DNA from 3 places in the Streptomyces sp. NPDC043854 genome. Region 3 is predicted to be linked to each of the others. Evidence: riboswitches for the same ligand, from Rfam matches in the RefSeq annotation. Region 3 holds a riboswitch; each other region holds the start of a gene.
What was found. A riboswitch is a leader RNA that binds a small molecule or an ion and turns the genes downstream of it on or off. The one in region 3 is predicted to bind cyclic di-AMP.
Positions count from the first base shown of each region.

Region 1: it holds a riboswitch for cyclic di-AMP, as region 3 does, so the genes downstream of both, AC068A_RS24215 (M23 family metallopeptidase) here and AC068A_RS23060 (transglycosylase family protein) in region 3, are expected to answer to the same signal.
Region 2: it holds a riboswitch for cyclic di-AMP, as region 3 does, so the genes downstream of both, AC068A_RS02200 (M23 family metallopeptidase) here and AC068A_RS23060 (transglycosylase family protein) in region 3, are expected to answer to the same signal.

Region 1 covers NZ_JBWKDK010000028.1:75,398-80,190, forward strand. The annotation lists gene AC068A_RS24205 (M16 family metallopeptidase) at 1-372, shown strand, start outside; gene AC068A_RS24210 (M16 family metallopeptidase) at 393-1,760, shown strand; cyclic di-AMP (ydaO/yuaA leader) riboswitch at 1,972-2,128, shown strand; gene AC068A_RS24215 (M23 family metallopeptidase) at 2,142-2,936, shown strand; gene AC068A_RS24220 (GntR family transcriptional regulator) at 3,140-3,805, shown strand; gene AC068A_RS24225 (HPr family phosphocarrier protein) at 4,017-4,298, opposite strand; partial or broken gene AC068A_RS24230 (GNAT family N-acetyltransferase) at 4,484-4,793, shown strand, end outside.
Region 2 covers NZ_JBWKDK010000002.1:40,795-45,587, forward strand. The annotation lists gene AC068A_RS02190 (aspartate aminotransferase family protein) at 1-770, shown strand, start outside; gene AC068A_RS02195 (tyrosine-protein phosphatase) at 808-1,626, opposite strand; cyclic di-AMP (ydaO/yuaA leader) riboswitch at 1,939-2,157, shown strand; gene AC068A_RS02200 (M23 family metallopeptidase) at 2,160-3,131, shown strand; gene AC068A_RS02205 (SGNH/GDSL hydrolase family protein) at 3,298-4,101, shown strand; gene AC068A_RS02210 (MBL fold metallo-hydrolase) at 4,312-4,793, shown strand, end outside.
Region 3 covers NZ_JBWKDK010000026.1:15,328-20,120, forward strand. The annotation lists gene eno (phosphopyruvate hydratase) at 1-1,139, opposite strand, end outside; gene AC068A_RS23060 (transglycosylase family protein) at 1,483-2,196, opposite strand; cyclic di-AMP (ydaO/yuaA leader) riboswitch at 2,199-2,368, opposite strand; gene AC068A_RS23065 (transglycosylase family protein) at 2,648-3,754, opposite strand; gene AC068A_RS23070 (cytochrome P450 family protein) at 3,857-4,793, opposite strand, start outside.

The DNA of each region.
Region 1 (4,793 bases), on a different contig from region 3:
GCCATCGAGGCGGCCGTGGACGAGGAGCTCGCGCGGTTCGCCGCCGAGGGCCCGACCGCCGAGGAGATGGAGCGCGCGCAGGCCCAGCTGGAGCGCGAGTGGCTGGACCGGCTGGGCACGGTGGCCGGCCGCGCCGACGAACTGTGCCGCTTCGCGGTGCTGTTCGGCGACCCGCAGCTGGCGCTGACCGCCGTCCGGCGGCTCCTCGACATCACCGCCGAGGAGGTGCAGGCCGTGGCCGCGGCCCGGCTGCGCCCCGACAACCGCGCGGCGCTGGTGTACGAGCCCCTGGCGGCCGACGCCGCTGACGCCGCCGAAGGCGCCGACGACTCCGATGCGACCGAGAACGAGAACGAGGGGGCGGAGCAGTGAGCGACACCGCAGCCGTCACGATGACCTTCCACCCGCGGCCCCAGGCCGGGCAGCCCCGGCCGTGGGCCTTCCCGGCCCCCGAGCGCGGCTCCCTGGCCAACGGCCTGACCGTGCTGCGCTGCCACCGGCCGGGCCAGCAGGTGGTGGCCGTCGAGATCAACCTCGTCGCCCCGCTGGACGCCGAACCCGAGGGCATGGACGGCGTGGCGACGATCATGGCCCGCGCCCTGTCGGAGGGCACCGACAAGCACACCGCCGAGGAGTTCGCCGCAGCGCTGGAGCGCTGCGGTGCCACCCTCGACGCGCACGCCGACCACCCGGGCGTGCGCGTCTCGCTGGAGGTCCCCGCCTCCCGGCTGCCGAAGGCCCTGGGCCTGCTCGCCGAGGCCCTGCGGGCGCCCGCCTTCGCCGACAGCGAGGTCGACCGCCTGGTGCGCAACCGCCTCGACGAGATCCCGCACGAGCTGGCCAACCCGCAGCGACGCGCCGCCAAGGAGCTCTACCGCCAGCTCTTCCCGGCCGGCCTGCGGATGTCCCGCCCGCGCCAGGGAACCGAGGAGACGGTGGCCCGGATCGACTCCGCGGCCGTGCGCGCCTTCTACGAGGCCCACATGCGCCCCGCCACCGCGACCGCGGTGGTCGTCGGCGACCTGACCGGCATCGACCTGGACGCCGTCCTGGCGGACACCCTGGGCGCCTGGACCGGCACCGCGGGCCGGCCGGCGGAGGTGCCGCCGGTGACCGCCGACGACACCGGCCGCGTGATCATCGTCGACCGTCCCGGAGCGGTCCAGACGCAGCTGCTCATCGGCCGGGTCGGGCCGGACCGGCACGACACCGTGTGGGCGGCCCAGGTGCTGGGCACGTACTGCCTGGGCGGCACCCTCACCTCGCGCCTGGACAAGGTGCTGCGCGAGGAGAAGGGCTACACCTACGGCGTGCGCGCCTTCGGCCAGGTGCTGCGCTCCACGGCCGACGGCCGGGGCGCCTCGATGCTCGCCATCAGCGGCTCGGTGGACACCCCCAACACCGGCCCGGCCCTGGACGACCTGTGGAAGGTGCTGCGCACCCTCGCCGAGGGCGGCCTGACCGATGCCGAACGGGACGTCGCCGTGCAGAACCTGGTGGGCGTGGCCCCGCTGAAGTTCGAGACGGCCGCGGCCGTCGCCGGCACGCTGGCGGACCAGGTGGAGCAGGAGCTGCCGGACGACTACCAGGCGCAGCTGTACGCGCAGTTGGCCGCGACCGGCACGGTGGAGGCGACCACGGCGGTCGTCAAGGCCTTCCCGGTGGACCGCCTGGTCACCGTGCTGGTGGGTGACGCCTCGCAGATCGAGGAGCCGGTGCGGGCGCTCGGGATCGGCGAGGTCACCGTCGTCGGCAACTGACGCGGTTCACTGCCCGTCGGCAAGTGGCGGGCGATTCAAGGGGCTTCGGCGGCTTGTCCGCCGGAGCCCCTTATGTCTGTTTGGTCCGGAGGTTGGCTTATGCGGTGTGGCGTGCGCAACAAAAGGCCGTGACCATTTGGTGATTGACGAATGATCCGCCTAGCGTCGGCCGTGCTGTCCGTCAGTTGGTACGCGCCGCACCCGCGGCACCGGGCAGCGATCGCCGAGTCCCCGTCAGGCGCGAGCCCTGGGGAGCCGGGGACCCACACGTCCCTGGGGTGAATCGGGCCGCCTCGCCAGAGGGGCCCGTAGGAGACCTTCCTGCTCCGAACCCGTCAGCTAACCCGGTAGGCGAGAAGGAAGGAAAGGATCAGCCTCCTCATGGCCTTTGGCAGCCGTGCCTCCGGCAAGCACCGTGGTTCCAGCCGTCTGAGCCGCAAGACCGCCGGTTACGCCGGCGTGGCCGCCCTCGCGACCACCGGTGTCGTGGGCACGCTCGCGGGCCCGGCGTTCGCCGCTTCGGACAAGGCCCCCTCCAGCGAGGACACCGGCCTGAACGCGGTCGTCACCGCCGCCGACGTCGCGGGCGACGTCGAGGCCCAGGCCCAGGCCCAGCAGGCCGCCGCCGAGGCCGCCGCCGCTAAGGAGAAGGCCGAGGCCGACGCGAAGGCCCGGGCCGCCGAGGCCAAGCAGAAGGCCGAGGAGAAGGCGAAGGCCGAGCGCGAGGCCGCCGAGCGCGCCGCCCGCGAGGAGGAGCGCAAGCGCCTCAACACCTTCGTCTCCCCGCTCGACGACTCCTACGTCTCCACCCAGTACCGCGCGGGCGGCGGCATGTGGTCCTCCGGCAGCCACACCGGCATCGACTTCCACGCCGCCTCCGGCACCTCGGTGCGCGCGGTGGGCGTCGGCACCGTCGTCGAGGCCGGCTGGGGCGGCGCGTACGGCAACAACGTCGTCATCAAGCACGCCGACGGCACGTACACGCAGTACGGCCACCTGTCCTCGCTGAGCGTCTCCGTCGGCCAGCAGGTCACCCCCGGCCAGCAGATCGGCCTGTCGGGCTCCACCGGCAACTCCAGCGGCCCGCACCTGCACTTCGAGGCCCGCACCGGCGCCTCGTACGGCTCCGACATCGACCCGATCGCGTACCTGCGCCAGCACGGCGTCGCCCTCTGATCCGAGCGCGTACGCACCCACGCTCCGCCCGAAGGCCCCGGCTCACCGAGCCGGGGCCTTCGGCGTGGCTCGCGGCGGCCGCAAATACCCCCGATTTCCGACCCCGCTCGGAAAATTCCGCCGGTTGCAATAGAGTCCCCGTACGATCCCAGTACGGTCACGGCATTGTCGCCGGCAATCGGAAAACAAGCGGAGGTCCGGTCTTGCGTATTCCCGCGCACGCGGTATGCACTGCAATCCGCGACGACATCGTCTCCGGGGTGTTCGAACCGGGCGGCAGGCTGACCGAGGAGGTGCTGGCCCGCCGCTACGGCGTGTCGCGCGTCCCGGTCCGCGAGGCGCTGCGGACCCTGGAGTCCGAGGGCTTCGTGATCACCCGTCGCCACGCGGGCGCCTGCGTCGCCGAGCCCACCGAGCAGGAGGCGGCCGATCTGCTGGAGCTGCGGATGCTGCTGGAGCCGCTGGCGGCCTCGCGGGCCGCCCGCCGGCGCACGGAGGGCCACCTCAAGGTGCTGCGCGGGCTGGTCAGGCTGGGTCAGGAGCGGGCCAGGCAGGGGCGGGGCGAGGACCTGCGGGCGCTGGGCAGCTGGTTCCACGAGACCCTGGCGCAGGCCTCCGCCAGCCCCGGGCTGGTCGCGCTGCTCACCCAGATGCGGCACAAGGTCGCCTGGATGTACACCGTGCAGGCCCCGGCCCGGCCGGTGGAGTGCTGGGCCGAGCACGGCGCGATCGTGGACGCGGTGGCGCGCGGGGACGCCGAGCGCGCGAAGGCGCTGACGGCGGTCCACGCCGACCGGACGACCGGGGCCTACCGGCTGCGGGTGAGGACTTCGCAACCTGCCGTAAACACGGCGAGCGGTTCCCATTAACAGAAACGGCGTATGAATGGGGGTGTCAATGGGGGACGCCGCCGTGCCCCGGCTTTTCCGGTTGCGGCATTTCCCCCGCCGGTTATGTGAATTCCCTTGCCCGTCCGGAATTCGCGGGCGGGGGCAGTGTGTGAATAAAACGGCGAAGCCGCGGTCCGGAAATGGTCCGGATGCCGCGGCTTCGCCGTTCGCGCGGTGCGAACCCGAAGGATCAGACGGTCTCGGGGAGCTCCTCCAGCCCCTCGGCAACCAGCTTCGCGAGGCGGTCCAGCGCCACCTCGGCACCCTCGGCCTCGGACGCCAGGACGATCTCCTCGCCGCCCTGGGCGCCCAGGCCCAGCACCGCCAGCATGGAGGCGGCGTTGACGGGGTTCCCGTCGGCCTTCGCGATGGTCACCGGGACGCCGGAAGCGGTCGTGGCGCGGACGAAGATCGAGGCGGGACGGGCGTGCAGGCCCTCGGCCCAGCCGACGTTGACGCGGCGCTCTGCCATGGTGATGCCCTTCAGGTTCTCACGGTTGTCTAGACCAGTCTCTCACGACGCCCCGAGTGCTCCGGCCGACCTCCCGCCCGGTTCTCCCGCCGCTCGACGTACCCCAGCTTGCACCGGTTTGAACGGCGTTTCCGTATGCGCCGCGCAGGGGGCTGTCCTGCCCGTCCTGGGCTTAGGATCACCGCATGACCACCGCGTCGGACCCCTCGTACCCGGCCCACTGGGAGGCCGACGTCGTCCTGCGGGACGGCGGCACCGCCCGGATCAGGCCCATCACCACGGAGGACGCGGGGCGGCTGGTCAGCTTCTACGACCAGGTCTCCGACGAGTCGAAGTACTACCGCTTCTTCGCCCCCCACCCCCGGCTCTCCGACCGCGACGTGCACCGCTTCACGCACCACGACTACGTGGACCGCGTCGGCCTCGCGGCCACCGTCGGCGAGGAGTTCATCGGCACCGTCCGCTACGACCGCATCGGCCCCGACGGCCGCCCCG
Region 2 (4,793 bases), on a different contig from region 3:
TCCAGGGCAAGGGCGTGCACGCGGCGCCGCCCGGCTTCCTGCCCGCCGCGCAGGAGCTGCTGCGCCGGCACAAGGCGCTGCTGATCGCCGACGAGGTGCAGACCGGCCTCGGACGGACCGGCGATTTCTACGCCTACCAGCACGAGCCGGGCGTGGAGCCGGACCTGGTGTGCGTGGCCAAGGCGCTGTCGGGCGGCTACGTCCCGGTCGGCGCCACCCTGGGCCGCGACTGGATCTTCAAGAAGGTCTACTCGTCCATGGACCGGGTCCTGGTGCACTCCGCCAGCTTCGGTTCCAACGCCCAGGCGATGGCGGCCGGGCTGGCGGTGCTCTCCGTCATGGAGGACGAGTCGCTCGTCGCGAACGCCCGCGCGACGGGCGACCTGCTGCGCGGGCGCCTCGCGGCGCTCGTGGACGAGTACGAGCTGCTGTACGAGGTCCGGGGCCGGGGCCTGATGATCGGCATCGAGTTCGGACGGCCTTCCTCGCTGCGGCTGCGCAGCCGGTGGACCATGCTCCAGGCGGCCCGCAAGGGGCTGTTCGCGCAGATGGTGGTGGTGCCGCTGCTCCAGCGGCACCGGATCCTGACGCAGGTGTCCGGGGACCACCTGGAGGTGATCAAGCTGATCCCGCCGCTGATCGTGGACGAGGTGGACGTCGACCGGTTCGTCGGCGCCTTCCGTGCGGTCATGGACGAGGCGCACGCCGGCGGCGGGCTCCTGTGGGACTTCGGCCGGACCCTGGTCAAGCAGGCCGTAGCGGGAGGCTGACGGCCCGCCCCGCCGGCAGCCGACCGTCCGCCGCGGCTCAGTCGAGCAGCCGCTCGCGCAGCCGGCCGAGGGTCCCGGCCGCGAGGCCGAGGCCCTCGGCGAGGTAGCGGTCGACGCCGCCCCAGTGCTCGTCGATGGTGTCGAAGGCCGCGGCCAGGTACGCGGCGCGGGCGTCGAAGAGCGGGGCGAGCAGCTCCGTCACCTCGGGGGAGCGGGCCTCGGGCGCGTCGCTGCCGCGGCGGACCCGGTAGCGGCGGTGCGGGGCGTTGGACTCCAGGTAGTCCGCGACGATGGCCTCGCGCTCCACGCCCAGCGCGAGCAGGGTGACGGCGATCGACAGGCCGGCCCGGTCCTTGCCGGCGGCGCAGTGCATGAGCGCGGGGAGGCTGTCCTCGGCGAGGGCGTGCAGGACCCGGCCGTGCTCGGCGGTGCGGTGCACGACCATCGAGCGGTACGAGCCCACCATCCGGGCGGCGGCCTTGCCGTCGCCGAGGATGCCGCGGAGCTGCTCCACGTCCCCGTCGCGGACCATGGTCCAGAATTCCTTGCCGTCGGCCGGGTCGGACAGCGGGATGTTGACGTTGCGCACCCCGGGCAGCTCGATGTCGGGACCCTCCAGGGCTTGGTCGGCCGCGTTGCGGAAGTCGAAGACGGTGTGCAGTCCGAGCGATGCGAGGAATTCTGCATCGGTTTCGGTGGCATGTGCCAGATGTCCGCTTCGGAAGAGTCGTCCCGCCTTGACCTGCCGCCCGTCCGTGGTCGGCAGGCCGCCCACGTCCCGGAAGTTGCGCACACCGGACAGTTCGGGCTCGGGGGGCGGGGTGCCCGGCGGGGTGGTGGGTATCTGCTGGGTCAAGGGGAAATCCTCTGCATCGTCATCGAGTGTCCGAATTGCGCTGCTTGGGACCAACTTGCCGGTGCCGGAGGCGAGATCGGGCACGGCCCCGTGAGCCAGATCATACGGTGACCGTGAGTGCCTGATCGTCGAAGTCGAATGGCCCGGCCGGGACGGTTGTTGGCGGCGGAGAATGGACGCAGGGTGACCGGAATTCCGCTGGACTCCCCTTCCTGTGAATCCGTCAGGAAATTCACGGCTTGTTCCGTACCGGCCCGCTCGATTACCTTCGCGACCAATCCGGATGGACCGCCTAATCCTGCCGCCGTCCGGAAAGCACACTCGACCGAACTCGCGCGGCAGGAGCGGGGGAACCAGGTAGGCCGCTGCGCCGGAGTTCCGCTCCGGAGCAGCCAGGGGTGAAGCCGTACGTGTTCCGTTCACGTCGCGTGCACGTCACATGCGTGTCCGCGTTGTTGTACGTCCACGGACGGCCGGACATCTCCAATCCGAACCCGACAGCTCACCTCGCAGGCGCCGGAGAGGAATTCGCCATGCCGGCAAAGGGTAAGCACCGCCGTCCGAAGTCCCGTTCCCTGGCCCGTGGTTTTGTCGCCACCGTCGCCGGCACCGGCGGAGCGGCCCTGGCCCTGCCGCTGATCGGCGCCGCCGGCGCCCACGCGGCCGCCGCCCCGGCCGCCGCCACTGCGGTCCCGGCCGCGGCCCTGCAGGTTCCGGCGGCCGCACCCGCAGCCGCCGCCTCCGCTGCTCCGGCCGTCTACACGGTCCGGACGGGCGACTGCCTCTCCGTCATCGCGGCCGACCACGACCTCCCGGGCGGCTGGCAGCGGCTCTACGCCGACAACCGCGAGGCCGTCGGCGACAACCCCTCCCTGATCCACCCCGGCCTGAGGCTGTCCCTCGGAGCCCCGGGTGCGTCGGCGGCTCCCGAGCGGGCCCCGGTCGAGCAGCCCGCCCCCGCGCCGAAGCCGAAGAAGAAGGCCCCGGCCGCCGGTTCCCCGCTCGCCGCGGCCCCCGCGCCTGCGCCCGCGCCCGCCAAGAAGAGCGCGGCCGCCGACACGGCCTCCGCCGACACCGCCGCAGCCGGCGCGGTCGCCGCGGCCGGCTTCACCGCCCCCGTCTCCGGCGGCGTCTCCACCGCGTACAAGACCGCCGGCGCCATGTGGTCCAGCGGCTACCACACCGGCGTCGACTTCATCGCGAGCTCCGGCACCACCGTCAAGGCGGTCGGCGCCGGCACCGTCGTCTCCGCCGGCTGGGGCGGCTCGTACGGCAACGAGGTCGTCATCCGGCACGAGGACGGCAAGTACTCCCAGTACGCCCACCTCTCCCAGCTCTCCGTCTCGGTCGGCCAGAGCGTGAGCGCCGGCCAGGCCATCGGCCTCTCCGGCTCCACCGGCAACTCCACCGGCCCGCACCTGCACTTCGAGATCCGCACCGGTCCCTCGTACGGCTCGGACATCGACCCGATCGCCTACCTGCGCTCCAAGGGCGTGACCATCTGACGGCTCGCTCAGCCGCCGGAGGCGACAGATCCGCGTGAGGCCGGACCCGAGGGGGGTCCGGCCTCACGCGCTGCCATTCCGTACCGACCAGGTGGTATAGATCACGGTCCGTCAACCCCTTCCTACGGTGGCGTAGGTCACGTCCCGCGGTGAAGGATATGGTCCCGTGGCAGCGACGACGACGACAGAGACGACAGAACAGAAAATCCGGACCATCGGCTCGTACACGGCACTCGGGGACAGCTTCACCGAGGGGGTGGGGGACCCGGGGCCCGACGGGCTCTTTCTCGGATGGGCGGACCGGCTGGCCGTGCTCCTGGCCGACCAGCGCCCGGAGGGCGACTTCCGGTACGCGAACCTCGCGGTGCGCGGACGGCTGCTCGACCAGATCGTGGCCGAACAGGTCCCGCGCGCCAAGGAGCTCGCCCCCGACCTGGTGAGCTTCTGCGCCGGCGGCAACGACATCATCCGGCCCGGCAGCGACCCGGACGCCGTCGCCGAGCGGTTCGAGGCCGCCGTCGCCGACCTCACCGCCTCCGTCGGCCAGGTCATGATCACCACCGGCTTCGACACCCGCGGCGTGCCCGTCCTCAAGCACCTGCGCGGCAAGGTCGCCACGTACAGCGCGCACGTGCGCGCCATCGCCGACCGGTACGGCTGCCCCGTCCTCGACCTCTGGTCGCTGAAGTCCGTACAGGACCGCCGGGCTTGGGACGGCGACCGGCTGCACCTCTCGCCCGAGGGGCACACCCGGGTCGCGCTGCGCGCCGCCCAGGTGCTGGGGCTCGAGGTGCCGACCGACCCCGACCAGCCGTGGCCGCCGCAACAGCCCCGCGGCTCGGTGGACGTGACCCGCGACAACATCCAGTGGGCCCGGGAGCACCTGGTGCCGTGGATCGGCAGGCGGCTGCGCGGGGAATCCTCCGGGGACCACGTGGAGGCGAAGCGGCCCGACCTGCTGCCGCTGTAGGGCCGGCGGGAGGGCCGCCTGCCGGGGCGGCGGCGGGATGGCCGCAGGGGGCTGCGGCGGGGCTGCCGCAGGGGGCTGCCGCAGGGGCGGTGCGGGCACGCCTGACGGAATCCTCCGGGGCCGCCCTGCGTTGGTGGTGGTAGACCAGTGAGGAAGCAGACCGCCGGCCACGGCCTGCGACCGCCCGCCCCACCCCTCCCAGGAGGCGTTTTGACCGGCTCCCAACCCCTGCGTCCGCTGCTGCGCGCCCTGCGCCCCGAAGCCTTCGGCGCGGATCCGTCCGGCGCACGGCTGGAGCGGATCCGGCGCTCGCCGAACTTCGCGGACGGCTCCTTCCGGAACCCGGTCGGTGCCCGGACCAGACCCTCCGGCTCCATGCTGGAATTCGCCAAGGTCTACTTCCACAAGGAGCAGCGGATCCGGCGCAGCCCCGCCGCGTCCGTACCCGTCCACCCGACGACCCTCGCCGACCTGGCGAAGCCGCCGGTCAGCGGGCTGCGCCTGACCTGGATGGGCCATTCGAGCGTCCTCGCCGAGATCGACGGGCGCCGGATCCTCTTCGACCCGGTGTGGGGTGAGCGCTGCTCCCCCTTCCCCTTCGCCGGGCCCAAGCGGCTCCACCCCGTGCCGGTGCCGCTGGCCGCCCTGGGACCGGTCGACGCCATCGTGATCTCCCACGACCACTACGACCA
Region 3 (4,793 bases):
ACGGCCAGGTCGGCGATGGTGACGTCCTCGGTCTCGCCGGAGCGGTGCGACATCATGCACTTGAAGCCGTTGCGCTGGGCGAGCTCGACGGCGTCCAGGGTCTCGGTCAGCGAGCCGATCTGGTTGACCTTGACGAGCAGGGCGTTGGCGGTGCCCTCCTCGATGCCGCGGGCGAGGCGCTCCGGGTTGGTGACGAAGAGGTCGTCGCCGACGAGCTGCACCTTGGCGCCGAGGCGCTCGGTGATGACCTTCCAGCCGGCCCAGTCGTCCTCGAACAGCGGGTCCTCGATGGAGACGAGCGGGTACGCGGAGACGAGCTCCTCGTAGTACTCGGTCATCTCGGCGGCGGAGCGGGACTGGCCCTCGAAGAGGTACTTGCCGTCCTTGTAGAACTCGGACGCGGCGACGTCGAGCGCCAGGGCGATGTCCTTGCCCGGGGTGTAGCCGGCCTGCTTGATGGCCTCGAGGATGAGGTCGAGGGCCTCGCGGTTGGAGCCCAGGTTCGGGGCGAAACCGCCCTCGTCGCCGAGGCCGGTGGACAGGCCCTTGCCCTTCAGCACCTTCTTGAGGGTGTGGTAGACCTCGGTGCCCCAGCGCAGGGCCTCGGAGAAGGACTCGGCGCCGATCGGCGCGATCATGAACTCCTGGATGTCCACGTTGGAGTCGGCGTGCGAGCCGCCGTTGAGGATGTTCATCATCGGAACGGGCAGCAGGTGCGCGTTCGGGCCGCCGAGGTAGCGGAACAGCGGGAGGTCGGAGGCCTCGGACGCGGCGTGCGCCACGGCCAGGGAGACGCCGAGGATGGCGTTGGCGCCGAGCGAGCCCTTGTTGTCGGTGGCGTCCAGGTCGAACATGGCCTGGTCGATCAGGCGCTGCTCGGTGGCGTCGTAGCCGACGAGCTCCGGGCCGATCTGCTCGATGACCGCGAGGACGGCCTTCTCCACGCCCTTGCCCATGTAGCGGTTCGGGTCGCCGTCGCGGAGCTCAATGGCCTCGAAGGCACCGGTGGAGGCGCCGGACGGAACGGCAGCACGGCCGGTGCTGCCGTCGTCGAGGCCCACCTCGACCTCGACCGTGGGGTTGCCTCGGGAGTCCAGGATTTCCCGGGCTACGACGACGTCGATGGACGGCACGAGCATCTCCTTCTGGGATGTGACGCTGGGTGTGCGGTGGCGGGTCAGGCCGTGGGCCGGCCTTGCCGCCTAGAGCCTAACCGGCTCCGGGCGGTCGGCCGGCCGACCGCCCGGGTCCTGGGACGAAAAAGGGCCCGAATACCCCGCTTCCGGGACATACGGACACCTGATCGGGCCGTGACCGGCCGCCGATCGGGCCGCCGCGCGGGCTCCCGCCGACCCCCTTCGGGGCGCGGACACACCACCGCCCGGCGCGTGGGGGGATACGCGCCGGGCGGTGTGCTGCACACGTGCAGTGGCCGTCCGCTTCAGTCCGCGCGGGCTACGCACGCGGGGCTTCGCGGGATGTTCAGCCGAGCTTCAGCTTCTGGCCGGGGAAGATCAGGTCGGCGTCGGAGACGATGTCCTTGTTGAGCTCGAAGAGCTTCTCCCAGCCGCCCTTGACGTTGTTCGCCTCGGCGATGGAGCCGAGGGTGTCGCCGGACTTGACCTCGTAGGAGCCGTTGCCGGTCTTCGGGGCGGCCGGGGCCTCGGAGCGCTCGGACCGGGTCGTGGGGGCCTCGGTGCGCGAGGTCTCCTTCTTGGTCTCGGTCTTCTTCGGCTGGGTCTTCTTGGTCTCGGTCTTCGGGGTCGACTTGGTGGTGGTGCTGTTGGTGGTGGTCGAACCGCCGCCGGTGTAGGCGGAGTTGGACAGGCCCTTGCCGCAGTGCGGCCAGGCGCCCTTGCCCTGGCCCTTGAGGACCCTCTCCGCGATGGCTATCTGCTGCGCCTTGGTGGCCTGGTTGGCCTGCGGGGCGTACGCCTTGCCGCCGTACCCGGCCCAGGTGGAGGCCGAGAACTGCAGGCCGCCGTAGTAGCCGTTGCCGGTGTTGATGGACCAGTTGCCGCCGGACTCGCACTGGGCGACGCGGTCCCACTCCGAGGCCGTGGCGGCGGAGGCGGTGCCCGCGGTCATCAGGGGCGCGGCGACCGCGACACCGGCGACGCCGGCGAGCGTCACGATGCGGGTGGTCCGCTCGATGGCGGTGGCGCGGCGGTGCTTGCCCTTGCCCGAAAGCAGCATGGAGTTCTCCTCACCGACGCCTGCGAGGTGAGCTGTCGGGTTCGGGCGGATGAGTTGCCCGGCCGCGCTGTGATGCGCGGCTTCACCCCAAGCCGGTCCGCAGCCGTCTCTCAACGGCCCTTCCCGGCACCTGCGTTGGTTCCCCCGCTCCTGCCTTCGGCGCTTGACGCGACGAGTGTTCCCTCCGTCCGCCGGCAGGATTCGGCGATGCGGTCGAAGGGGCCCGCGGTGGCGAGCGGTTCAGACCGTAGACACGTCCCTCCCCGATGTTCAACGAGGAACATCGGGGAGGGAGGACCCCTACTTGCGCTGCTTTTCGGGGTGTTTGCGCAGGTGAGGGCGGGGTTTGCCCAAGCCCTCGGGCGAGACACGCCAGTTGACCGGAAGAGACACATGTCTCATTTGAACGAACCGGACATTCAAGGCCTTCCGGGTGTCCGAACTGCCCCTGTTATTTGCTTAGATCCAGATTCTGCCCCGGCTTGATCAGGTTGGCGTCACCGCCGATGACCTGCTCGTTGGCCTTGTACAGCGCACCCCAGCCGCCCTTCACCCCGTTGGCGTCCGCGATGGTCGCCAGGCTGTCGCCCTCCTTGACGGTGTACGAGGCCGGCGAGGTCTCGACGGCGGGCGTACCGCGGTGCTTGCCGGTGCCCAGGGTGCTCGGGACGGCGCCCGGGTCCGTGGAGGCGCCCGTTGCGCCCGTCGCGCCCGGTGCCGTCGGGGCGGAGGGGTCCGCCGGACTGCCGCCCGGGGTCGGAGCCCCCGGCGTCCCGGGCGCGGAGCCGTCCGGGGTGCCCGGCGTGGCACCCGGCGTGCCCGGCGTAGCGCCCGGCGTGCCCGGCGTGGCACCCGGGGTGCCCGGCGTGGCGCCCGGGGTGCCGGGGGTGCCCGGCGCGGTCGGGGTGGGCGTCACCGGGTTCGCGGTCGGGTCGCCGGGGAAGACCGGCGGGAGCGTGGGCGCCGCGGTCGTCCCGTCCGGCTCGGGCATGACGGGCAGTCCGCTGGACGGCCCCGTCGGCGCGGGCGGCATCGTGTAGTCCGGCGCGGGGGTCGGGGCGCCGTAGTCCGTGGCCCGGTTGCCGGAGCCGGTCGGGGGCACCGCGGCGTCCGGGCGGCTCGGGGACTGGCCGACGGCCCGGTGCTGGCCCTTCGCGCCGGGGTCCACGTCCGCGGCGGGGGCGTCCTTGGCCAGCCCGGCCTGGGTCGCGCAGTTCTGCCAGGCCTCGGGGCCCTGGGAGCCGAGCACGCGCTCGGCGACGGCTATCTGCTGGGACCGGCTCGCGAGGTCGGCGCGCTCGGCGAACTCCTCGCCGCCCGCGTTCTTCCACTCCTCCTGGGTGAACTGCAGCCCGCCGTAGGCGCCGCTTCCGGTGTTGGCACTCCAGGTGCCCCCGCTCTCGCACTCGGCGACCTTGTCCCAGGTGGCGGCTTCCGCCGCGCTCGCACCGGTGGCGGCCAGCAGTGGCATGGCCAGTGCGGAGCCGGTGACTCCGGCGGTGACGACAATCGCGGGTACCTGGCGGGGGCGTCTGTGGCGGCCGTTCCCGGAACGCATGTGCAGCACCTTTCGCATAACGGCTGGGTAACGGCAGAACCTAGCGGCCTTCCGACGATTGTCACAAGTTGAGCAAGAACCTGACTTTCCCTCAGGAGAAGCTCAGATGTTTCGGGGTGTGAATCGGACGGGAAGGGTGCGAAGGCCGCGCATGATCAGACCTCCGCGCCACCGAAGGTCAGTTGACGGAACAGCGAGTTCCAGATCCGGCAGACGCGTCAGCAAAGTCGCAAGCGCCGTCTGTCCCTCGAGTCGCGCGAGCGGGGCGCCCAGGCAGTAGTGGATCCCGTGCCCGTACCCCAGGTGCTGGTTGTCGGCGCGGGCGAGGTCGAGGGTGTCCGGATCGGCGAACCGCGCCGGGTCCCGGTCGGCGGCGGCGAGCACGACCAGCACCGGGTCGCCGACGGCGATGTCCTGGCCCCCGAGGGTCAGCGGCCGGGTGGCGAACCGCCAGGTGGCCAGCTCCACGGGGCCGTCGTAGCGGAGCAGTTCCTCGACGCCGGTCTGGAGCAGGCCGCGCTCCCCGGCGGCGAGGGATTCCTGCAGGCGGGCGCGCTGGCCGGGGTTCGTGAAGAGGGAGTGCACCCCGTTGCCGATGAGGTTCACGGTGGTCTCGAAACCGGCGAACAGCAGGATGAAGGCCATGGCGGTGGCCTCGGCCTCGGTCAGGTGGTCCCCGTGGTCGCTCGCCCGGATCAGATCGGAGATGAGGTCATTGCCCAGATCATCCCTTTTGCGGTGGATGAGTTCGCCGAGGTAGGTCCGCATCTGCTTCACGGAACGGGCCACTCCGCCCCGCGGGCCGCCGCCGTGCCGGATCATCATCCCGGCCCAGTCGCGGAAGTCGTCCTGGTCCTCGCGCGGTACGCCGAGCATCTCGCAGATGGCGTAGATGGGGAGCGGGAAGGCGAACTCGTGGATGAGATCCGCCTCACCCCGCCCGGCGAAGGCGTCGATGAGCTGGTCGGTCAGCTCCTGCACCCGCGGTGTGAACTCCGCCACCCTGCGCGGGGTGAACGCCTTCGACACCAGGCGCCGC